One region of the Tritonibacter mobilis F1926 genome, then DNA from elsewhere that is predicted to be linked to it. Evidence: riboswitches for the same ligand, from Rfam matches in the RefSeq annotation. Region 1 holds a riboswitch; the other holds the start of a gene.
The links. Region 1 has a riboswitch for FMN ahead of K529_RS11955 (DMT family transporter). Riboswitches for the same ligand answer to the same signal wherever they lie in the genome.

Region 1 (11,957 bases):
TAAGGGGGCACGGGTCGGTGTGGTGTCCTACGCGCAGGATCGGTCCGAGGCCCCTTCGCTGCAAGAGGTCTGCATGGTAATCGCCCGTCAGGATGGCGTGCTGGTGATGTCCTGCGATGTGGATTTCGGCGCGTCCGGCGCGCCGGTGTTCTCCTTCGAGGGGGAGCGTCCCCGGATTGTTTCCGTGGTTTCCGCCAAAGCGCGAGTGGAGGGATCTGCAGTTTCGCTTGGCGCGTCACTTGCGGATGAACTGGCGCTACTGGAGGCGCAATTGACAGGTGCCCATGTCGGGAGCCGTATGCCGCAAGGTGTTGGCCGGGTGCAGGTCGGCGAGCCACGCCGCAACGATCTCGGCGCAAAATTTATCTCCAATTGAGCATGAACCTCTTGAAACTGCGGTGACCCTTCATAAATCGGAGGGTGTTCAGGGCGCCAATGATTGGGCTCTGAGAAAGAACCGCCCGTCCCGTGTTGGGAGGGCTTCATAGCAGTTATCGCTCAAAGATGAGGATGAACCATGCGTACGTTTGATTTTGCTCCGCTGCACCGTGCAACGGTTGGATTTGACCAGATTGCAGACCTGATGGATCGGGTCATGAGCTCGGATATCCAGCAGCCCAGCTACCCCCCTTACAACATCGAAAAAACCTCAGAAGATGCCTACCGCATCTCGATCGCCGTCGCTGGGTTTTCCGAAGATGAGCTGAACGTCGAGGTGAAGGAACACGCCTTGGTCGTGTCGGCGCGCAAAACCGAAGAGGCTGGCGAGCGCACCTATCTGCATCGCGGTATTGCCACTCGCGCGTTTGAACGCCGCTTTACGCTGGCGGATCACGTGCGGGTCGAAGGTGCAAGCCACGCCGACGGTATGCTCCATATCGACCTGGTGCGCGAAGTTCCCGAAGCGCTGAAACCGCGCCGGATTGAAATCGCATCCGCCGCAGGATCCAAGCCCAAGGAAATCGCGGGCTCGACCGTGAACTGATCCCTCCCCGGGATGCACAGGCATCCTGTTTGCTGCGCCCCCGGTCTTACGGCTGGGGGCGATTTTATTTGTGGATTTACGCACCCCTACCAATCGGTAGGTTGCCGCCCACGTGATCACCTGTGTTAATGGCGCAATGACATTACGTGATGCGCCATCCAAGACCCGGACCCAACTCATTGAAAGCGCGTGCCGCCTGTTTGCGGCGCATGGATATGCCGGGGCCTCGATCTCAAGCATCGCCAGAGAGTTAGGCCTGAGCAAGCAGGCGCTTTTGCACCACTTTGGCAGCAAAGGCGCATTATATACGCTCGCGGTCGAGCAGGCGGCCGCAGCGGTACTGCAGTTGCTTTTTGACGCGATGGAAGATGATCATCCGCCCGAAGATCAGTTGGCGGCTTTCTTTGCATCCTATCAGCGGCTCTTGAGCGTGGACTCCACTGCAGGGCAACTCGTACTGCGTGAACTATTGGACCACGCCCTGACCTCGGAAACAGGGGGTGCTTTGGACACGTTACTCGAAAGCCTCGTTGCCACCGTGCAGGCGACCGAGCGCTGGCAGGGCGCGGGTGTTGCCGGGGCGCTGGCAGTCGTTACGCAGCTGTTGGGGGCTGCGTCACTCATGTCATCGGCAGAGAGCTCGCTGAGCGCAAAATTTGGCAGTGGTACTGTGACGAAAGCTCAATCGCGCACGGCAGAAATTTCTGCAGAACTTGTTTCAGGTATTTTGCGCGGGTGAGGGTGGCCGGGCGCGGGCCTCCCGGCTCAACAGATAGATGCTGGCCACAAGGATCAGCATGGTGCCGAGCCACATATTCCCGTCAGGCATAAATCCAAAGACCAGCGCGCCAAGACCGACGTTGAACACCAGTTTCAGGTGATCAAAGGGCTGCAAAAACGCCGCATCGGCGAGCGTATAGGCACGCACCAAAGTATGCTGCGCAAGTGCGGTCAAAAGCCCGGCCCCGATCACCAGCCAAAGCGTTCCTTGTGGCAGGGTAAAGCCGGTGCTGGCCGTGAGCAACGCATTGGCGGGGCTCAGCAGCAGCAGCAGGTAAATGGTGACGGTCTCGGTGTTGTCGCGGCGTGTGAGTTGCTTGGTCACTACGGAACTTGCTGCCCAGAAGGCGGCAGCAGCCACCGGGAGCAGTGCTGCCAGTTGAAACCGGTCCGACCACGGCGCAAGGATCACCATGCCGCCGATAAGGCCCACGACAACCGCGCCCCAGCGATGCAACGAGACCTCTTCACGCAGGAACAGCCCCGCCCCGATGGTGACAAAGAAGGGCGACAACAGGATCAGCGCAATTGCCTGCCAGATCGGCACATGGGCAAGCCCCAGTGTCCAGAGTTGCACGCCAGCGACGGCCAGCGCGACACGCAGCACATGGGATGCGATCTGTCGGGTCGACAGCACAGCCGACCGATTGCGCCAGATCCATGGAATATAAAACAAAAGCGCGATCAGATACTGCCAGAAGGTCACCGTCGGAGCGGAGGCCCCATGAAGCATGGTGGCCGATTGCAGCGCGGTGTTGACCAGCGCGAAACAGGCTCCGGCGATGACCATGAGGCCAGCCGCCTTGAGCGGGGTGGGGAGCGTTTGAGCCATCTGCGTGTCGTCCTTTCCTCGGTACGCATGTGACCCAAGGCAGACGAACAGACCCGATGCCGCCTCCGGATTAGGGGCGGTGCGGGGCTCTCCATTCTCTTCCATCCGGACTATGACCGTCGGCCCCGGAATTGCGCCGGGTCTGCTGACACCTTTGCAAAAGCAAAGGCCGCTCGTGGGCTGTGACCACCGGTAGGGAATTTCACCCTGCCCTGAGAATATCACCTCACTTTCTTGAGGTGACAAAGACATAGCCAAGCTGACTGGCAAAGAAAAGCGTCCCGTGTATAACGTGAAAGAGGCCCCCGTTTGGAGGCCTCTTTGCGTGGTCGGAATGTCGGCTGAATGGGCGAGCGGGTTACTCGACCTTGAAGGACCAGAACATGGTCTCGCCAGAGCTGTCATCGACGCCGTCGTTGTCGGTGGCAACCCATGCGGTGCCATCTGCCATGATGGCCAGCCCTTCGACTTTATCGAGGACATAACCGCCGGTGGATTTCAGATCGGGCAGCAGGTCGCGGACCTCTTCCTTGGTCACGACAGGCAACTCACCACCGAGCGGAGCAGGGGTCATTTCAGACAGGGCAACGCGGTAGATCTTCTTAGTGACCGCGCGATCATCATGCTGGTTGTCACGCTCGACGATGTAGACATAGTCGCCATAAGCCACGATCTCGGACAGGCCGACCCAGCCGGTTGCTGGCTCTGTCTTGGGATAATGAACCGCTCCCCACTCTTTGGTTTCCAGGTTGTAGGACACCAGTTTTACAAGGTTTTTGGGGTCGTCCTTCCACTCACGCTGCACCGCCATCCAGAGCGTGTTGCCAACCTTGGTGATGCCTTCGAACCCAAAGCGCTTTTCCACCGCTTGCAGTTCCGCCGGGATGGTGATCTCGCCCTTGTTGGTCTTGATCAGACCATCAGCGGTGACGTGATAGATCGCATGCGGAATGGCACGCTCCGTGCGGCCTTCGGAGGCCACGTAGAAGCCGCCCTTGCCGTCCAGTGTGATGCCTTCGAGGTCGAGCTTCTGAGCCGCATCGCCATTGGCGCGATGAATGCGGATCACATCGGTGATGCGCGCCGGGGTCTGCGACGGGTCGATTTTGAAGATGGAGGGCTGGAAGCCATAGAAGCTGTCGTTCACAGCCCAGATCATCCCGTCTTCATCCGCGACCATGCCCGAGATTGCACCCCAGCCGATCAATTCATCCGCGCCTGCAGAGGTCAGATGCGGATAGACCGGCGCGCCATCCTGACGTTCGAACAGCATCACATGCGCCCGCGCGCCACCGTCCTCAATGAGGTCTTTTTCATTGGCGGAGATCAGCAGGCCGCGCTCCGGAATGGTGACATAGCCCTCGGGGCCAGTGCCCGACGGCAGCAGCTGGGTCAGAACCGGGTTCGCCGGGTCAGTGACGTCATAGACCCCCACGACCGAGGCGCGCTCGGCCCCGACAAAGACATAGGGCGTACCGTCGAATTCCGCGAAGGTCACGGATTCAGGTTCCACGCCTTTGGCATCGGACCGTTTGTCCGGATAGTGGCCGATCTGGATGATGGCATGTTCGAAATCGACGCCGGAATCGTACACGAGCGTGCCATCTTTGTTGAAGATGCTCCAGCCACGCGAGCCGCCGTTGTAATCGCCTTCGTTGGCGATGGCGAAATGCTCATCATCAATCCATGTCACCGCATCGGGTTCGCGCAGGCGACCCTGCTGGCTCTCGGTAAAGATCAGCGCGCCGCGTTCATCCGTGGCGTCGATCCCGTCGAGATCAACGGAACCGGCGGAGAAGTGGTTCAGGATCTCACCCTCCTTGGAGACCACAACCAGATGGTTGTTTTCCTGCAAGGTCACGACAGTTTCGCCAAGGCCATTGATCGAAACATACTCAGGCTCGGGGTCGGAGCCGGCGATGTCGGCCAGCCCGGTCAGATCGACCATCTTCATGCTGGCGCAATCAAGGCCACCTTCGGTGGTGTTGACCATCACCAGGTTGCCCGCAGGCATCTGCGGGATGACGCCGTCGTTCAGGTCCTCGTCGCGCTCATTTTCGATCGCGATAGACAGAAAGGAACCGTCTTTGGCCTTGGCAACAGAGTCCGGCTGACCGCCGAGATCGCAGGAGGCAAGTTCCTTGCCGGTGGTCGTGTCAAAGGCCATCAACTGGCCGGAGGGCTGGGTGTAGCTCTCGGAGGTGTTGACGCCCACGTAGGCGATGGAACCGATGACAGCGACAGAGGTCGGCTCACCCGGCAGAGCGATGTTGCCCTTGGGGGCCGGGTTGGCGGCGTCGGTAATGTCGATCATGCCGAGTACCCCGAGCGGGCTGTCGGTATAAACCAGTGTCATGCCATCTGCAGTGACGTCGATGATCTCTGGCGAGCTTTCACGGGTTTGGTCTTCGCCTTCGGCCATGTTCTTGATGACGGGGAAGGACGCGATCCGGTTAAAGGATTTCTCAGCCTGCGCAAAACCAGCGGTCAGCGCGAGGGCAGAAGTCAGGCACACAAGGCGCAGGGACATCGGCAGCTCCTGTTGGAATTGTTGCAATGCCTTGGCCATGCCGATCCTGTGCAAAGTATTTACGACGGTTTTCTGTAAATTTAATGACGCATGCATAAGTCCGCATTTACGAAGTTTCGGTACTGTTCCTGACAATACGCTGCAAAAACCAACTCAGCGGGGGGTGTGCGATGGGGATAGCCATACTGCATCAGATTGATGCTCAACTGGTAAAAGGAAGCTTCAGACAGGTTTTTGCGCGCAAGGCTGCGCTCACGGATAAATTCTACGAGTACCTGTTTCTGGAAATGCCTGACACCAAGGCCATGTTCACCGGTGACTTCTCTCATCAGAAAGAGATGTTCGCCAGCGTGCTGGCCGCAGGTGTGCGCAGTCTTGGTCAAGACGCGGAATTGTTAGCGCTGATTGATCGCTTACTGCTGCGACACAGGCATCTGGGCCTGACCTCGGGACATATGTATATGGCGCAAAGGGCGCTGCTGTTGGCGTTTCGCGAGGTGATGGGGCCGCATTTAACCGCAGCCGAGGCGTCTGCATGGGGGGCGGCGATCCGCCGTCTCTGTCAGACGCTGGCGGCGGGGATAGACACCCCCGCCACCTGAATACCTGACCTTAGACGGACATGCAGAGGTATTTCATCTCGAGATAATCCTCGATGCCGTGATGGCTGCCCTCACGTCCCAAGCCGGATTGCTTAACGCCACCGAAGGGGGCCATTTCAGTTGAGATGATCCCGGTGTTGATACCGACGATGCCATATTCCAGTGCCTCTGCGACCTTGTACACGCGGCTCAGATCCTTGGCGTAGAAATAGGATGCGAGGCCAAAGATGGTGTCATTTGCCATCTCAATCACCTCGTCTTCGGTTTCAAACTTAAAGAGCGGTGCAAGCGGGCCAAATGTTTCGTCCTGGGCGAAGGCCATTTCTGGTGTTGCTCCGGTTACGATGGTCGGCTCAAAGAAAGTTCCGCCGAGTTCGGATGGATTGCCGCCAAGGATCACCTCAGCGCCCTTGTCCTTGGCATCCGCGATATGATCCTCGACTTTTTTGACCGCCGCGTCAGAGATCAGCGGACCGAAATGGATGCCATCTTCGAGACCGTCACCGACCTTCATGGCGGCAACTTTTTCTTTCAGCTTGGCAGCAAAGGCATCATAGATCCCTGCCTGCACGTAGATCCGGTTGGCGCAGACGCAGGTTTGGCCGTTGTTGCGGAATTTGCACATGATCGCGCCGTCGACTGCCGCGTCGAGGTCGGCGTCGTCAAAGACGATAAAGGGTGCGTTGCCACCCAATTCCATCGAACATTTCATCACCTGATCTGCAGCCTGCCGCAGCAGAATACGACCGACATTGGTGGAGCCAGTGAACGTCAGTTTGCGCACAATCGGGTTTTCGCAGAATTCCTTGCCAATGCCCGATGCATCGGATGCGGGAATGACATTGAACACACCCGCGGGGATGCCAGCACGCTCTGCCAAGACAGCCAGTGCGGTTGCTGAGAGCGGTGTCTCCGACGCGGGACGCGCCACAAAGGCGCACCCTGCGGCAAGCGCTGGGCCAGCCTTGCGGGTGATCATGGCATTGGGAAAATTCCATGGTGTGATAGAGGCCGCAACGCCAATCGGCTGCTTGATGACCGTGATGCGTTTGTCACGTTGGTGACCGGGAATGGTCTCGCCGTAGACGCGCTTGGCTTCTTCGGCAAAGAACTCGATGAAGGATGCACCATAAGCGATCTCACCGCGCGCCTCGGCCAGAGGTTTCCCCATCTCCGCAGTCAGGATTACGGCGAGGTCTTCTTGGTTCTCCATCATCAGATCAAACCATTTGCGCAGAACGCCAGCACGCTCTTTGCCGGTCCATTTCGCCCACTCTTTCTGAGCCGTATTGGCGGCTGCAATCATCTCGCGGGCCTGCATGCGGCTTACGTCCGCCACCTGCGCGATCACGTCACCACGTGCCGGGTTTGCCACTGCGAAAGTGCCCTCGCCAGCCATGAAGGCGCCGTTGATATAGGCACGCTCTTCCAGAAGGCTTGGATCCTTTAGAAGGGATTTCAGATCAGTTGTTGCGTCGAGCATGGGTTCCTCCGCAGATTCAGGTCTCGCAAATCAAAAGCAGTTGCGCCTAATGTTGTCCAGTGACAGCGATAAGTCTAGAAAATTAACACGTTAAGGGAATGTGATGGAACTCGACGACGCCTATGCCAACGGAGCCTATATCGAAGGAGCCGCAGACTACCCCCCGCGCTGGGCGGCCTCAGCCGAAGATTTCCGCAATAGCCTGCAAGAGCGGGCGCGACTGGACATCGCTTACGGCACAGGAGCGCGTCATAAATTCGATTTGTTCCTGCCAGAAGGCGAGCCCGTTGGGGTGTTCGTTTTTGTGCATGGCGGCTATTGGCTTGCCTTTGATAAATCCAGTTGGTCGCACCTTGCTGTCGGTGCGCTCGAGAAGGGCTGGGCGGTGGCGATGCCGTCTTATGATCTTTGCCCGGATGTGCGCATTCCTGAGATCACGCAAGAGATCGCGCAGGCGGTTCAGGCGGCGGCCAAAGAAATCGATGGCCCGATTGTGCTGGCAGGACATTCGGCGGGCGGACATCTGGTTGCACGGATGCTCGATAAATCAGTCCTGCCTGAGGCGGTCGGGAGCCGGATTCGAACCGTCGTGCCCATTTCGCCTTTGTCGGATCTACGACCTTTGCTGCGCACGTCTATGAACGAGAAGTTCAAGATGGATGCGGAGGAGGCCGCAGCGGAGAGCCCGGTTGAGATGCAAGACCGCTATGAGGCCAATGTGACGGTCTGGGTTGGTGGGGCGGAACGGCCTGCCTTCCTTGATCAGGCGATCTGGCTGGTGGAGGCATGGGAAGCGGATCACGTCATTGCCTTTGAAAAACACCATTTCAATGTGATCGAACCGCTCGCAGATCCTGAAAGCGATCTGGTCGCGGTGATTACGGGCTGATCAAATACCCTGCCCGGACCGTCGTTCGGGCAGGCCAAAAAACCCTTGCCGCATCGGTGATTTCATCCCATCATCGGCGCGGAACCAGCGATGGCGTCGCGCGTGGGGTGACCACGGGTTTCACATTCCAAACAACATCCTGAACGCCGGGATCTTCTTGTCAAAAGGAGGGTCCAGCATGACTGCTCGTCCTGAAATGTATCGCTTTCACAATGGTGAGAAAGCGCCGCTGCAATTTGCCGTGGCGGAGTATGAAGCGCGTATCGCGCATCTGCGCAGTATCATGTCTGAACTGGGAGTAGAGGCTGCGGTTTTTACGTCCATGCATAATATTTCCTACTACTCGGGCTTTACCTATTGTTCCTTCGGGCGGCCCTATGGGCTGGTTGTGACGGCGGATCAGGCGGTAACCATCAGTGCCGGAATTGACGCGGGCCAACCCTGGCGGCGGTCGTTTTGCGACAACATCACCTATACTGACTGGCAGCGAGACAACTTCTGGCGCGCGATCCTGTCGGTGACGGGTGCCGCGCAAGTGGTGGGATATGAGAGTGACCATCTCACACTGCTTCAACGTGATAAGCTGGAGCACTTCCTTTCTCCCAAGCAGACTGTTGATCTCTATGAAGCCACTATGCAGCAGCGGATGCACAAGTCTCTGGCCGAGCTGGAAATCATCCGGGCCGGGGCGGCTGTTGCCGATGTGGGCGGTTTTGCCATTCGCGATGCGGTCAAAGCGGGCGTGCGCGAGATTGACGTGGCCATGGCGGGTCGGGACGCGATGGAGATGGAAATCGCCAAACGGTTTCCAGACGCCGAGTATCGCGACACATGGGTGTGGTTCCAGTCGGGTTTGAACACCGATGGCGCACATAATCCGGTGACAGCACGCCAGTTGCTGCGCGGCGATATCCTGTCGCTGAACACCTTCCCCATGATCTCTGGGTACTATACCGCGTTGGAGCGGACGATGTTTGTCCAGGAAGTCGACCCTGACAGCCTGAAGATCTGGGAAGCTAATGTCGCGGCCCATGAATATGGCATGTCACTGCTGAAGCCAGGGGCGAGCTGCGCTGAGATCACCAATTCGATCAACGGTTTCTTCGAGGAGTATGACCTCTTACAATACCGAACGTTCGGCTATGGGCATTCTTTTGGTGTTCTGTCGCATTACTACGGTCGCGAAGCTGGGCTGGAACTGCGTGAAGATATCGACACGGTACTGGAGCCCGGCATGGTGATCTCGATGGAGCCGATGTTGACAATTGCCGCAGACCAGCCCGGTGCAGGTGGCTACCGTGAGCACGACATTCTCATCATCACCGAAGATGGCAATGAGAACATCACGAAATACCCCTATGGCCCTGAATTTAACGTTGTCGGCTGACCGGCGATAAAACCCTTGACCGGCCCGCGTATGACTTGCATCCAGCGCGGGCCGGTGCGCAACTGGGGTTTCACCCACGGCACCGCGAATAATTCGCCCTATGTCATTGTTTCGGGAGGCCGGATGCCCGACATTGGATAGAGTGGCTCAGCGCGTGAAGGGGGCGAAATGGCCTATGTGAAGTGGATTTTCATTCTGATCTTCTGGCTCTTTGTCGGAGGCTTCCTGCACTACACGTTGCCACAATATGACGTGGTCCGCATCGTTAACACCTATGAAGAGCGCAAAGAGCTTGGTGATTGGACGCGGATGTTCTGGTCGACGCCGGACACTCAGAGCAGTGGCCTGTCCAATCGGGATGTTCAGTTCATTCAGGCCGTGCGCCCCAATGGCAAAGCGATCGTGTATCGCAATGAAGACACCGGCTGGAACTGGCCACCTTATTTCAAGTTCGACACTGCGAACCTCTATACTGAGGCCAATGATGCGATCTCTACCAAGGATGACCCGGAATGGGTGCGTATCATGCATTATGGCTGGCGCAGCGAGTTGCTCTCGTCCTTTCCGAACGCGGTATCCATCTCTGCTGCGGCAGGTCCGGATGACAAGCCAATCAACTGGATCTCCATCACCATACTTGTGTTGCTGGCAGCAATCTTCTGGGCCATCTTCGTGCGCCTGCGCCGTTTCAAACGCAACCGTCTGGATCCGATGTTTGAAAATGTTGAGGATGGGTTCTACGCAGCCGGAGACGCCATTGACGACCGCACGCGCGGCGTGCGGCGCTGGTTTGGGCGTAAACCAAAATAACCCCTTGGCGCTCTACCTTATGTGGTGAGTGCTCAGTCGGCAAACAGATGTGGCGTGCGCACCACCTCAAAGGCGGTGTCCATCGGCACGTCGAGAAACTGCGCAACCGCGCTTGCGTTGTCTTTTTCAAAGGCGCGCTCGGCCACCGCCCAGTGACGCTCAAACCCGGCATCACGGATCCGGTCGACCTCGTTGCTGATATCGTTGCGGATTGCGGGCAGCAGTCGCTCCAGCGTGGCTTTGGCCGCATGTTCCCCCGCGAGTCCCACCCTATGCGCGTGTCCGATCAGATAGTCATCGGCGAATTCACAATCGATCCGCAACAGGCGCGTGTGTGAGCGATCGGAGAAAAAGTCATGCATCAGATCCAGTGCGGATGGATCCAGACAGATGATCATGCGATCTGTTTCAAAGTAGTCAAACAACATGCGCACCAACGCGCGCCGATGCCGGGTGCGTTTGGCCAACGTGCGCTGGATGCCACCAAGATCAGGAAGCGGCGTGCTCTCCTCGTGAAAGAGGTACTCAATCGCTGGGGTGTTGGTGAGTTTTCGGATTTGCTCCAGCATGCGTTTGGCGACGTGCCATTTCTTGCAAGTGAGGATCAGCAATTCCCGCTCACGTCCCAAACTGCTCTCTGTTTCCCAGAACCGCGAGGCAAAGCGCTGCCCCGTGCGGCCGCGTTCTGACAGGAATTTATAGAGGTTGCGCCCCTCATTGGAGATTTTGAACTCTACATCGCGCGCGGCATAAAGGCGCCCGAGGCGGGTTTTGAGTTCTTTTGCATCCGGGCTGATCTTACGCGCGAACAGGAAATCCTGCCCCAGGAGCAGATCGTAGTGATCATTGTAGAAGGTCACCGGCATGCCGTAGTCGCTGAACATCAAAAACGTCAGCGTCCGGCATTCTATTTCGTTCTCTGGGATCAGGTGACGGACAAGGGTTTGAAAAAAAGTCTCGTCAGGGATCCACGTGGTGGAGAAAAACCGCATCACATCCCGGCGCTTACGCGTCATGGACAGAACCGCCTCAACGGTGCGACGACGCAGGCACCACCATTGACTGCCGATCTGAACCTGAATGTCATGGGGAACATCGCGCGTCAGGTTCAGCTTCTTTTGCAGCTCATAGGATGCATAAAACAGTTGTTTTTGCGTGCGCTCGTTGAAGTAATGGCGATAGATCAGCCGGTCGTCTTTCATACCGGTCTTGATCCAGTCGCTTTCAAAGAAATCAAAGCTCTCGATGAAGTCCTTGTCATGTTGGTCAAGAAACGCACGCGCATATTCGGCGGTCTTGATGGCCATGCAGTCACCGGACAACATGTAAAAATGTGTCGCACGCGGAAATTCGTCCACTGCCGCCTGCAATGCGTTGAGCGTGGCGCGCACCAGTGACCATTCCCCCCACCCACATTTCACCCGACGCTTTGCGAAGGTCACATTGGGATTGTCACAAAGCGCAGCACGTATGGTGCGGAAATCGCGTGCTTTGGCGCGGGCATCAAAGTGGATCGCCATGAAATCGCCGGTCGCAGTCAGCCGGTTGGCCTGCTGAATGATGGCCTCCGGATCCTTGTGGCAGAGCAGAATATAGGCGATTTTTGCCATAGTTGGGATGCAATAGCCTGTTTTATCGAACTGTTTCCTTGATAAAGTG
Region 2 (11,957 bases), on a different replicon from region 1:
CGGCCATCACCGTAAGCAACACCCGTGGGATGGAGAAATAGAGATAGCCCAGAAACAACCCAAAGGTGGAATAGGCAAAAACAACATGGCCGGGGGTGATCTGGTTCACCAACCCCTGACGCCCGCCTAGGAGAATGATCATAAAACCAACCACGACACCGGGAAACGCGAGGGGCAGTGTCAGGATCGACAACAGGGCACTGCGTCCCCAGAACCGATTGCGGGTCAGAAAAAGCCCCGCAGTGGTGGAGACTGCCAAGGCGGCGACAGTCACAGCACCCGAGACCAGAAGGGTCTGCAGAAGGGCAGCCAGATAACGCGGGGTTTGCAACATACGGATATAGACGCTCCAGCCGTCCGCGCCCTCAGAGGACGACAGCACGAGGCGCACCAAAGGCAACGCCAGAAACGCGAGCGAGAATATAAGCAGTGGGAGAAGGCATAAGACGCCAAAGGAACGGGCCGTCACGGGGGTCTCTTTCAATAGATCCGAGAGCGCGCAAGGTCGCGCGCTCCCGGAAATGGAGTTATTTCACTTCGTTCAGGTAGCGTTCGCCAAAACCGGCCTGCGCTTTTTCCATTTCGGCATAGTCCACAGCCTGCGCGCGCTCATAGTCGCTTGGGGGCAGGAACTTCTCGGCCACCTCGGCAGGCAGTTCCACCGGACGGGAGGGCTGCAGATAGGCATTGGTCCAGATCGCCTGACCCTTGTCGGACAGGATGAAGTCCAGAACTTTCTTGCCGGTTTCGCTGTGCGGAGCATTCCCTACAAGGCTCATGACGTAAGGGACGCGCACCGACCCTTCGCAGGGCAGGACGAATTCAAAATTGCCGTCCTCTTCATATTTTGCGCGATACGCGTTGAAGTCGTAGTCAAAGAGGATCGGGATTTCGCCCGAAACCACGCGCGCAAAGGAGGTCTGCTTGGGCACAATCGGTGAGTTCTCCGCCAATTCAGAGAAGTATTGGATCGCCGGGTCAAAGTTCTGAAGATCGCCGCCAAAAGCAAGGTTTGCAGCCACCGCACCCGCATAGCCGACAAACGCCGAGGACGGGTCGAGATAGCCCACCATACCCTGATATTCGGGCTTTTTCAGGTCGGCAAAACACTGCGGCACGGGCGCTCCGCCAAGGGCATCGACATTCACAAAGAACCCGATGGTGCCGTAATGAACCGCGAACCACTTGCCTTCTGGATCTTTCAGCCCTTCGGGGATTTCGTCAAAACCCGCAGGCTTATAGGCCTCAACCAGCCCTTCTTTGCCCGCCTTGATGCCGGTGGTGACGCCATAATAGGCAACATCCGCGACCGGGTTTTCCTTTTCAGCCACCAGTTGCGCAAAGGTCTGACCGGAGTTTTTATTGTCATGCGGGAGGCTGACGCCGATTTCAGTCTCGATGGCTTCCAGCATAGAGGCCCAGTCCGCCCACTGCGGCGGGCAGTTGTAGCAGATGGCATCTTCGGCCTGCGCAGAAGTTGCAAATGTGGTTGTAAGCGGCGCTGCAAGAGCGGTTGCAGCCAGACCCGCAAGAGCGATATGTTTCATGGGTTCATCCTTGTTTGACGTTGGACGTGAACGGGGGAACAGACGGCGACTGGGCAGCACCCCGGTCGTCGTCAGGGCTTTTCGTGCGGGGCGTGGACAAGGTTGCCCCAACACGGAAAGTAAAGGGCAGGGGCGTGAGCTTAGCCATTTCGCCTCCCTGCAATCCAACCAAAAGCGTTTGCGCAGCCTGACGGCCCATCGCCTCTGGCGTGGTTTCAATGGTCGCAAGCGGACGATCTAAAAGCCGCCCCACCTCAATGCCGTCAAACCCCACCACCGACAGATCCTGCGGCACGTGCCAGCCCATGAGGTTCGCGGCCTTTTGCACCGCGATGGCGAGAAAATCATTCGACGCAAAGATCGCAGTCAGTTCGGGGTGCTCGCACAGACGTTGCGCAAGGATGCTTGGGGTATTGGCCTCGGTTTCAGTAATTTCAATGAGTTCTGGTGCAGGCAGGTTCTGCGCCGCGCATTCTGCGCGAAACCCGTCAAAACGATTGCGCGAGCGATCCGAGGTTGCAAATCGAAGCGCCAAAAACCCTGTGCGGCGGTGGCCATATCGTGCAAATCGACGTGCAACCTCCGCGGCGGCCTCGGCGTTGGACACATGCGCGCTTGGCCAGCCGGGCAGGGGGTCGTGAAACATCAGACATGTCGGGATATTTCGGCTCTGCGCCATGTCCAGCGCTAGGCTGTCTTGCGGGTCCACCATGGTCACCAGCAACCCGTCGACATCTTTGGCCAATAGCGTAGAGAGGATCTCGTTGTCGGTTTCACCGTCATAATTGGAGCTGGCCACCAGCAGTTGATAGCCCTCTTTACGCAGTTCTTCCTGAGCGCCTTGTACCGCTTCGGCAAAAACCGGATTGGCAAGCGACGGGATCAGGCACCCCACCGTCATACTCTTGCGGCTTTGCAACGCGCGGCCGGTAGCCGAAAACGCAAATCCAAGATCGCGCGCGGCTTGCTCGACCCGTTCGCGAGTCTCTGAGCTGGCCGAGCCAGATTTATTCAAAACACGGCTCGCTGTGGCGACACCGCAGCCTGCCGCACGGGCGACATCCTTGATGGTGATGCGGGTTTTATTAGCCATGCAAAAAAGTCTCGATTCGTGGTTTGGAAACGTTTCCATTTGCTGTTTAGGGTGTTTTTAGCACAGTTTTGTGACGTTCTGCGCAAAAAAGTGACAAAGCAAAGCGGCGCTTTGCACAAGTCGCCGCTTAAGCGTGGCTCCATTGACAAATGCACGACCAGCCCCTAGCTCAACTTCATTCTCAGGGCGGGGTGAAATTCCCCACCGGCGGTTACAGCCCGCGAGCGCCATCCCGATGGGGTGGGTCAGCAGATCCGGTGGAATTCCGGGGCCGACGGTCATAGTCCGGATGGGAGAGAATGTACTGCGCGTACCGATGGGTGCGGGTGGTCTTTTGCGCTCTGGGATTCTGTCATGTTGAAAGGATCAAGAGCTATGACAAAATCCCCAAAATTCGCCTTCATCAAGGCACAATGGCATGCCGACATCGTGGATCAGGCGCTGATTGGTTTTCAGCAACGGCTGGCCGAACTTGGTCTTGACGCGACCGTGGATGTCTTCGACGTCCCCGGTGCGTTTGAGATGCCATTGCTGGCTCAAAAACTCGCGGCCACCGGCGATTACGACGCTGTTGCAGCGGCAGCTTTGGTGGTCGACGGCGGTCTTTACCGTCATGATTTTGTGGCCCAGGCCGTTGTTTCCGGTTTGATGGATGCAGGGCTCAAAACGGGTGTTCCGGTCCTATCCGTATCGCTCACCCCACATCACTTCCAACCCAGCGAAGAGCATCACGCCTTCTTCCTTGATCACTTCGTGAAAAAAGGGCGCGAGGCAGCAGACGCTGCTGCGCGTGTCACCGATCTGTATCGCGAGCTTGTTCCTGCGGTGACCGCTGCGGCGTAATTTGGCGGCGCCGCGCGTTCTGCGCGGCGCGCACATTTAATGAAGCCGTCAGTTGGCCAGTGCGCGCTTGAGCGCATCATAAGAGGCCTTTGGCGTGCGCGTCAGCGTGTCGAAATCGACATGCACCAAGCCAAAGCGTTTCTCATACCCCAACGCCCATTCGTAGTTGTCGAGGAGTGACCACAGGAAATATCCCTCAACCGGTACGCCCTCCGAAAGGGCCCGGCGGACACGCGCCAAATGCGCCTCCACATAGGCAATACGCGCTACGTCATGGACGGCACCACCCCGCAATACATCCGGGTTGGCCATGCCATTTTCGGTCACAATCAGGGGAAGGTCGCCGGTGTATTCCTGCGCGGTGCGCGTCAAAAAGTGATAGAGCCCGTCTGGGTAAATTTCCCAACCCATCTGAGTTTTCGGGAACGGCCCATCCAATTCGGCGTAATGCGGCCACGGGCCTGCATCCGATCCGATCACCTTGCGTGTGTAATAGTTCAGCCCGCACCAATCGACCGGTTGGGTAATGGTTTCAAAGTCATCCTGCCAACCTGTGGGGAGGTGGGGTTCCAGCCCCTTCAAAGCGGCCTGCGGATATGCGCCCTTGAACGCACCGCCGAGGAAAAAACGATTGTAGATCGCATCATAGGTCTCAGCTGCAGCAAGGGCTTCTGGGCTCTGATCCACAGGTTCTGCCCATTCAAAATTGAACACCGCGCCAAGATTGGACATGCCGAGGCCGCGCATCACCTCGATGGCGCGGCCGTGAGCGAGCAGCACATGATGCATGGCACGCGCAGTTGCGCGAATGTCACGAAGACCGGGTGCATGGTGGCCGAGGAAATGCGACAACCACCCCACACACCACGGTTCATTGATCGGCGCGACAGAATGCATCCGGTCGCCGATCCGGGACATGATTACATGTGTGAACTCGGCGAACCAATTGCCGATTTCCCGGTTGCGCCAGCCCCCAAGATCGGCAAGCGGCTGGGGGAGCTCCCAGTGGTAAAGAGTTGCGCAGGGTTTAAGGCCCCGTTCCAGCATCGCGTCCGTCAACCGGTCGTAAAAATCGAGCCCTTCGGCGTTGGGGCTGCCGATACCGTCGGGCAGAACGCGCGCCCAACTGGTTGAGAACCGATAGCAGTCAAACCCTGCGGCCGCCGCGAGGTCCAGATCCTCGTCAAAACGGTGGTAGTGATCGCAGGCCAGCGCGCCGTTTTCGGCCCGCACCACATTGCCGGGCGTCGCTGCGAAACTGTCCCAATGCGTAAGCCCGGCACCGCCAAATTGATGTCCTTCGATCTGATAGGACGATGTCGCACAGCCAAACAAAAAGCCGTCGGGGAAATCACTGCGGGTGAAGTTAAAGTCGTACATGTCTTTATGTCCTGTGGGGGGCGGGCCCGGTGGAGCGGCCAACGGTCAGTTCGGCCTCTAGGAGTTCGGTCAAAGGGGAAGCGCAGGGCTCTTCGATCTGAGAAATCAGCAGCTTGGCCAGTCTGCGCCCAGCGTCCCGCACCGAGGACCGCGTGGCAGTGAAAACTGGCACCTCAGCCCCGTTTCGCAGATAGGACAGATCGTCGTCATGGGTGATCACAGAGACATCACGTCCCATTACCAACCCGAGTTCTTCGATCGCGCGGCGCACACCAAAGGCTGCGATGATTGACGACACAAGATATGCCGTCGGCGGTGTTTCCAGACCTTGCGTGCGTCGGACCGTGTCGTAGCCGTATACTTCTGTCATCTCGCCCGCAAACATCAGGGCCGGGTCCGGGGCAATGTCGCGCGCTTGCAGTGCGGCGGCGTATCCCTCGCGACGGCGGAAGGCAAAATCCATGCTCTCCTGACCGTTGACAAGACAGATGTGGCGGTGGCCAAGATCTAACAGAAAATCCGTTGCGCGCCGAAAGGCGCTGGTGTTGTTGACATCCAACCAGCTGTAAGGCGTCGTGATATCGGTCGCGCGCCCATGCACCGCGAAAGGCAGGCCGATCTCCTGCAGCATGGTGATCCGGCTGTCTTGCATTTTGGGGGCGTGCAAGACGATGCCGTCGACGTTTCGTTTGGCGAACATCTCGTGATAGGCGCGCGACTGGTCCTCATCCGCGACCAGTGACAGCACCATGTCGTAGCCTGCTTGGCTGTAGCTCTCGCCCGCACCGGCAATAAAATCCCCGAAAATCGGGTTCATCATCTCGTGCTGGGTCGAAAGGGGAATCACATGCCCGATGGCCATAGCGCGCCCCGTTGCCAGTGCTTTGGCGCGCGTATTGGGGCGATAATTGTGTTCATCTGCGACCTGCATCACCCGTCTGCGGGTGGCCTCACTCACCTCCGGATAGCCGTTCAAGGCCCGGCTTACCGTGGTCTGCGACAAGCCAAGAAGAGCTGAAAGTTCTTTGAGGTTCATGAGGTTTTGCCTCCAAAGCGCTTTAAATGTTTTGCCAAATGCAGAGTTTGCAACCTGAGACCTGTCCTACTTTATGACTATGAGTATGTCGCTAGTTCAAGTGTTAATGTTGCCTTTGTCTGAGAGAAATGTTGACAGGAAGGTCCGAATCCGAAAGTTTGAAGTCAATCAAAGCGCTTTGAATCGCTTGGATTGAGCACAGCTATAGCTGGAATGGTCAGCGAGCAATCAACCCAAGCGGTCGCGCGGTGAGGATAGGGAGGAGAACCAATGAAACGAGTATTGATGTCGGCTGCAGCCGTCACGGCGCTGATGGCGGGAACGGCCACCGCCCAGGATCTGATTTTTCCGGTCGGCGAGGGCGCCTTTAACTGGGACAGCTACGCTGAGTTGGAAAAGATCGACCTCAACGGAGAGCAGGTCACGGTCTTTGGCCCATGGCTCGGGCCGGATCAGGAATTGGTCGAGAACGTACTGGCTTACTTCGCCGCTGCGACCGGCGCGGATGTGCGCTATGCAGGTTCTGACAGTTTCGAGCAGCAAATCGTGGTGGACGCCGAGGCAGGATCTGCCCCCAATGTTGCCGTCTTCCCGCAGCCAGGCCTTGTGTCGGATATGGCCAAACGTGGCTTTGTCACGCCGCTCGGGGATGAGACCGCAAATTGGGTGCGCGACAATTACGCTGCCGGGCAGTCGTGGGTTGATCTTGGGACCTTCTCCGGCCCGGACGGCAATGACGGTCTCTTTGGCCTGTTCTACAAGGTCGATGTAAAATCACTGGTCTGGTACAACCCTGAAAACTTTGAAGATTTCGGCTATGATGTGCCGCAATCCATGGAGGAGTTGAAGACCCTGAGCGAGCAGATGGTTGCCGATGGCAATACCCCATGGTGCATCGGTCTGGGGTCCGGTGGGGCGACGGGCTGGCCGGCGACCGATTGGGTCGAGGACATGATGCTGCGCACGCAGGAACCGGCTGTCTACGACAAATGGGTATCCAACGAGATCAAGTTCGACGACCCGGCAGTGGTGGGTGCGATTGAGGAATTTGGCTGGTTTGCCCGCAATGACGATTTCGTCTCTGGCGGGGCAGGGGCCGTGGCCTCGACCGATTTTCGCGACAGCCCCAAAGGCCTGTTTTCAAGCCCGCCGCAGTGCATGATGCACCGTCAGGCCTCCTTCATTCCCGCCTTCTTCCCGGAAGGCACCGAAATGGGGTTGGACGCGGATTTCTTCTACTTCCCCGCCTATGAGGGCAAGGAACTTGGCAACCCGGTTCTGGGCGCTGGCACCATCTGGTCGATTACGAATGACAGCACCGGTGCTCGGGCGCTGATGGAGTTCTTGAAATCTCCGATCGCGCATGAAGTCTGGATGGCACAGCAGGGTTTCTTGACCCCGCTCAAGAGCGTCAACACGGACCTCTATGCCACCGACACGCTCAAGAAAATGGGCGAGATCCTTCTTTCTGCTGACACCTTCCGTTTTGATGCGTCCGACTTGATGCCGGGCGGTGTGGGTGCGGGCTCTTTCTGGACCGGTATGGTCGATTATGCAGGTGGCAAGCCGGCAGCAGAAGTCGCGGCTGAGATCCAGTCTTCCTGGGACGCGCTCAAGTAAATTCGCGCCTCTCCCGCAGGGCCGCCCGGATCGGTGGCCCTGCCCCTTGCCGGTGGTGTGCCTTGCCTAAATCAGGCGTCCTCGGCATCCATGCTTTCTTCAGGAGCCAGTCATGCATCCAGCCATTCAGGGGCTGCTGACCATCGCTTTCGGCGTCGGGGGCTGTGTCGGCTATTTCTACCTCTCGAATATCATCCTCGACACGTTCATTTTTCCAGCCCGTGGCAAGGACATCGCCAAGAACATTCGCCGGGCCAACATGGTGCGCCCGTGGCTCTTCCTGTTGCCGGCTCTGCTCGCGCTCGGGCTCTATCTTGCCTATCCGGTGGTCGAGACCATGCGTCTGTCGCTGACAGAGCGCGTGCCGGGTGGTGGCTCAGAATTTGTGGGGCTTGAGAACTACAAACAGATGCTGGCGGAGGCGAAATTCTGGGAAGCGCTGCAGAACAATTTCCTCTGGCTATTGGTGGTGCCTGCGGCCTCTACCGCTTTTGGTTTGTTGGCGGCGCAGCTCACGGATCGGCTGGCATGGGGCAATATCGCCAAATCTTTGATCTTCATGCCGATGGCGATTTCCTTTGTCGGAGCCGCGGTGATCTGGAAGCTGGTCTATGACGCTCGTCCTCCGGGCACGGAACAGATTGGTATTCTGAACGCGGTCTATATCTGGCTGGGCGGGGTGGAGCCGCAGCAATGGCTGACCATTCCCTTCTGGAACAACTTCTTTTTGATGATGGTTCTGGTGTGGATTCAGACAGGCTTTGCCATGGTGATCCTGTCGGCGGCCCTGCGTGGCATTCCCGAAGAAACCGTTGAGGCTGCCATTGTCGATGGGGCCGGGCCGTTTCAGATCTTTTTCAAGATCAAGGTACCGCAAATCATGGGCACCATCGTGGTGGTCTGGACGACGATCACCATCGTGGTGCTCAAGGTCTTTGACATCGTGTTTGCGCTGACAAATGGCCAGTGGGAAACGCAGGTTCTGGCCAATTACATGTATGACAAGCTGTTTCGCGCCAATGACTGGGGCGTGGGCTCGGCCTCGGCGATGGTGATTATGCTCTTGGTGATGCCGATCCTTGTCTGGAACGTCTACAACGCGCGCCGCGAAATGCGCTGAGGGGAATGGGGTCATGAGTGCAATTGCTGGACAAAAACCGGGCCTGATCTGGGCGCTGCGTCTCTCTGTTGTCGTTCTGGTGGGGCTATGGCTGTTCCCGACGCTTGGTCTCTTGGTGTCGTCTTTCCGGACAGGCGATCAGATCGCCACATCCGGCTGGTGGAAAGCGCTGTTTCCGACGGAGCAGAACCAGACGTTACGCACGGCGGCACCGGACACGCAGGCTCAGGTGGGCGACCTTTGGGTGATCGAGGGCAACCTATTTGAGGAAGCCACCTCTGCCGAGATTTCAGTCTGGGGGACCAACGCCCGCGAGATCGATGCCTATGTCGCGGGCGATACTGCGACCTTGCGCGGCGGCGAGGAGCTGACGGTTGCGGCGGATGGCAGCTACCGGTTGACCTCAGCGAGCCAAATGGAGGGGCGTCGGGGTGCACGCGTGTTCGTGACCGCTGTTGTGCCACCAGAGTTCACAGTTGAGAACTATGAGACCATCCTCATCTCCGGCGGCTCGACTGACAATATGGCGCGGGCCTTCTTCAATACGCTCACCGTGACCATCCCGGCGACGATCATTCCGATCCTTGTGGCGGCTTTTGCGGCCTATGCCCTTGCGTGGATGGAGTTCCCGGGGCGCGCGCTACTGATCGCAGCCATCGTGGGTCTGCTGGTGGTGCCGCTGCAGCTGGCGCTGATCCCGCTCTTGAAGTTTCACAACGAGATCGGCATCGGCAAAGGCTATGTTGGCGTCTGGATGGCGCACACCGGGTTCGGCTTGCCGCTCGCAATCTATTTGTTGCGTAACTACATGGTTGGCATTCCACGTGACATTATTGAGAACGCGCGGGTGGACGGGGCGACGGATTTCCAGATTTTCACCCGGATTATTCTGCCGCTCTCCTTTCCTGCGCTGGCCTCCTTCGCCATCTTTCAGTTCCTCTGGACATGGAATGACCTGCTGGTCGCCATGGTGTTCCTGATCGACGCCACCGGCGAAACCACAGTGATGACGAAACAGATCGTCGAGCTTCTGGGCACCCGTGGCGGCAATTGGGAGATCCTCGCGACCTCCGCTTTTGTCTCGATCGCGGTGCCGCTTGGCGTGTTCTTTGCGATGCAAAAGTACCTCGTGCGGGGGCTTCTGGCCGGGTCGGTCAAATGATCGCCTGCACTCTTACTCTTACCCTCTGATGACGGATCTCAAGACATGAACGCTCAGACCTCTATCAATCCCGCTTCTGTGCTGGCCCATGACCCTGACTGGTGGCGTGGGGCGGTGATCTATCAGATCTATCCACGCAGCTATCAAGACAGCAATGGCGATGGCATCGGCGATCTGCCGGGCATCACCTCGCGGCTCGAGCATATTGCCTCGCTTGGGGTGGACGCGATCTGGATTTCGCCTTTCTTCACATCGCCAATGAAGGATTACGGTTATGACGTGAGCGATTATTGCGACGTCGATCCGATGTTCGGCAATCTCGCGGACTTCGATGCGTTGGTGGCCAAGGCGCATGATCTGGGTCTGCGGGTGATGATCGATTTGGTGCTCTCGCATAGCTCTGACCAGCACCCGTGGTTTGCGGAAAGCCGCCAGAGCCGCGAGAATCCCAAGGCGGATTGGTACGTCTGGGCCGATCCACAGCCTGATGGCACGCCCCCCAATAACTGGTTATCGATCTTTGGCGGTCCCGCATGGCACTGGGACGCGCGTCGTGAACAGTATTACCTGCACAACTTTCTCGTCTCGCAGCCGGATCTGAACTTCCACTGCGACGCGGTACAGGACGCATTGCTGGACGCCACCCGCTTTTGGTTGGAGCGCGGAGTGGATGGTTTCCGATTGGATACGATTAATTTCTATATGCATGACAAAGAGTTACGATCCAATCCAGCTCTACCGAAGGATCAGCGCAATTCCAATATCGCCCCCTCGGTGAACCCCTATAACCATCAGGAGCACCTCTATTCCAAGAACCAGCCGGAGAACCTCGAATTTCTGGCCCGGTTCCGGGCACTGCTGGACGAGTACCCGGCGAAAACCGCCGTGGGCGAGGTGGGTGACGCGCAGCGCGGTCTGGAGATCCTCGGTCAGTACACCGCCGGAAACACGGGCGTTCACATGTGCTATGCCTTTGAATTTTTGGCCAAAGACCCACTCATTGCTGCGCGCGTGGCCGAGGTTTTTGCAAAAGTTGATGACGTTGCCGCAGACGGTTGGGCCTGTTGGGCGTTCTCAAATCATGATGTCCAACGTCATGTCAGCCGTTGGAACCTCTCTGAGGCCGCCTTGCGCTTGCACGCGACGCTGATCATGTGCCTGCGTGGTTCGGTCTGTATTTATCAGGGTGAGGAGTTGGGGCTGCCGGAGGCCGAGGTTGCTTTCGAAGACCTGCAGGACCCCTATGGCATTGAGTTCTGGCCGGAATTCAAAGGTCGAGATGGCTGCCGGACGCCAATGGTCTGGACCAATGACAATACCTACGGCGGCTTTTCCGAGACGCGCCCGTGGCTGCCTGTCAGCCTTGAACATGGTGCATTGGCTGTGGCGGAGCAGGAAGCAAACCCGGATGCCTTGCTGCATCACTATCGCCGGGTGATCGCCCTGCGCCGGGCGCATGCTGCGCTCTCACGCGGATCTCACGACGCGGTTGCCGCATCGGGAACGGTGGTCAGTTTTACGCGCAGCGCGGAGGGTGAGGACATATTCTGTGCCTTTAATCTCAGCGATCAAGACGCAGAGATCACGCTTCCCGCAGGTGCGTGGGACCAGCTTGGCGCAGAAATCGGCACGGCAACCATAAGTGGGGCGCGGGTTAAACTGGCCCCTTGGCAAGCCTGCCTCGCGCGGCGCGCATAATTGTCTCTGGGAGGAAACCATGGCGAATTTGAAACTGACCGGAGTGGAGAAAACCTATGCCGGTGCGGTGAATGTCCTGAAGGATATCAACCTCGATATCAAACAGGGCGAGCTGATCGTGTTTGTGGGGCCATCTGGCTGTGGCAAGTCCACGCTGCTGCGTATGATCGCGGGGCTTGAGCGGATCACCGGTGGCACCCTTGAGATTGACGGGGGCGTGATGAATGATATCCCGCCCGCGCAGCGTGGCATCGCCATGGTGTTCCAGAGCTACGCGCTTTATCCGCATATGACAGTGCGCGACAATATGGGCTTTGCCCTTAAAATTGCGGGACAATCTGCGGCTGAGATCGATGCGGCGATTACGCGTGCGGCAAAAATCCTGCAACTCGAAGACTATCTCGACCGCTTGCCCAAGGCGCTCTCGGGTGGCCAGCGTCAGCGCGTCGCGATTGGCC

Region 2: another riboswitch for FMN. It lies ahead of K529_RS20030 (6,7-dimethyl-8-ribityllumazine synthase); the one in region 1 lies ahead of K529_RS11955 (DMT family transporter).

What each region holds. Positions count from the first base shown of each region.
Region 1 is NZ_CP015230.1:2,533,840-2,545,796, reverse strand. Features, by position in the region: gene K529_RS11970 (trypsin-like serine peptidase) at 1-376, shown strand, start outside; gene K529_RS11965 (Hsp20 family protein) at 518-985, shown strand; gene K529_RS11960 (TetR/AcrR family transcriptional regulator) at 1,122-1,724, shown strand; gene K529_RS11955 (DMT family transporter) at 1,704-2,597, opposite strand; FMN riboswitch at 2,687-2,821, opposite strand; gene K529_RS11950 (esterase-like activity of phytase family protein) at 2,956-5,127, opposite strand; gene K529_RS11945 (globin domain-containing protein) at 5,298-5,729, shown strand; gene K529_RS11940 (NAD-dependent succinate-semialdehyde dehydrogenase) at 5,740-7,212, opposite strand; gene K529_RS11935 (alpha/beta hydrolase) at 7,316-8,101, shown strand; gene K529_RS11930 (aminopeptidase P family protein) at 8,280-9,488, shown strand; gene K529_RS11925 (DUF1523 family protein) at 9,657-10,298, shown strand; gene K529_RS11920 (DUF5928 domain-containing protein) at 10,331-11,908, opposite strand.
Region 2 is NZ_CP015231.1:969,210-981,166, forward strand. Features, by position in the region: gene K529_RS20015 (ABC transporter permease) at 1-469, opposite strand, end outside; gene K529_RS20020 (ABC transporter substrate-binding protein) at 528-1,547, opposite strand; gene K529_RS20025 (LacI family DNA-binding transcriptional regulator) at 1,552-2,640, opposite strand; FMN riboswitch at 2,814-2,945, shown strand; gene K529_RS20030 (6,7-dimethyl-8-ribityllumazine synthase) at 3,016-3,483, shown strand; gene K529_RS20035 (GH1 family beta-glucosidase) at 3,532-4,863, opposite strand; gene K529_RS20040 (substrate-binding domain-containing protein) at 4,868-5,899, opposite strand; gene K529_RS20045 (ABC transporter substrate-binding protein) at 6,170-7,519, shown strand; gene K529_RS20050 (carbohydrate ABC transporter permease) at 7,632-8,639, shown strand; gene K529_RS20055 (carbohydrate ABC transporter permease) at 8,653-9,801, shown strand; gene bglA (beta-galactosidase BglA) at 9,847-11,499, shown strand; gene K529_RS20065 (ABC transporter ATP-binding protein) at 11,519-11,957, shown strand, end outside.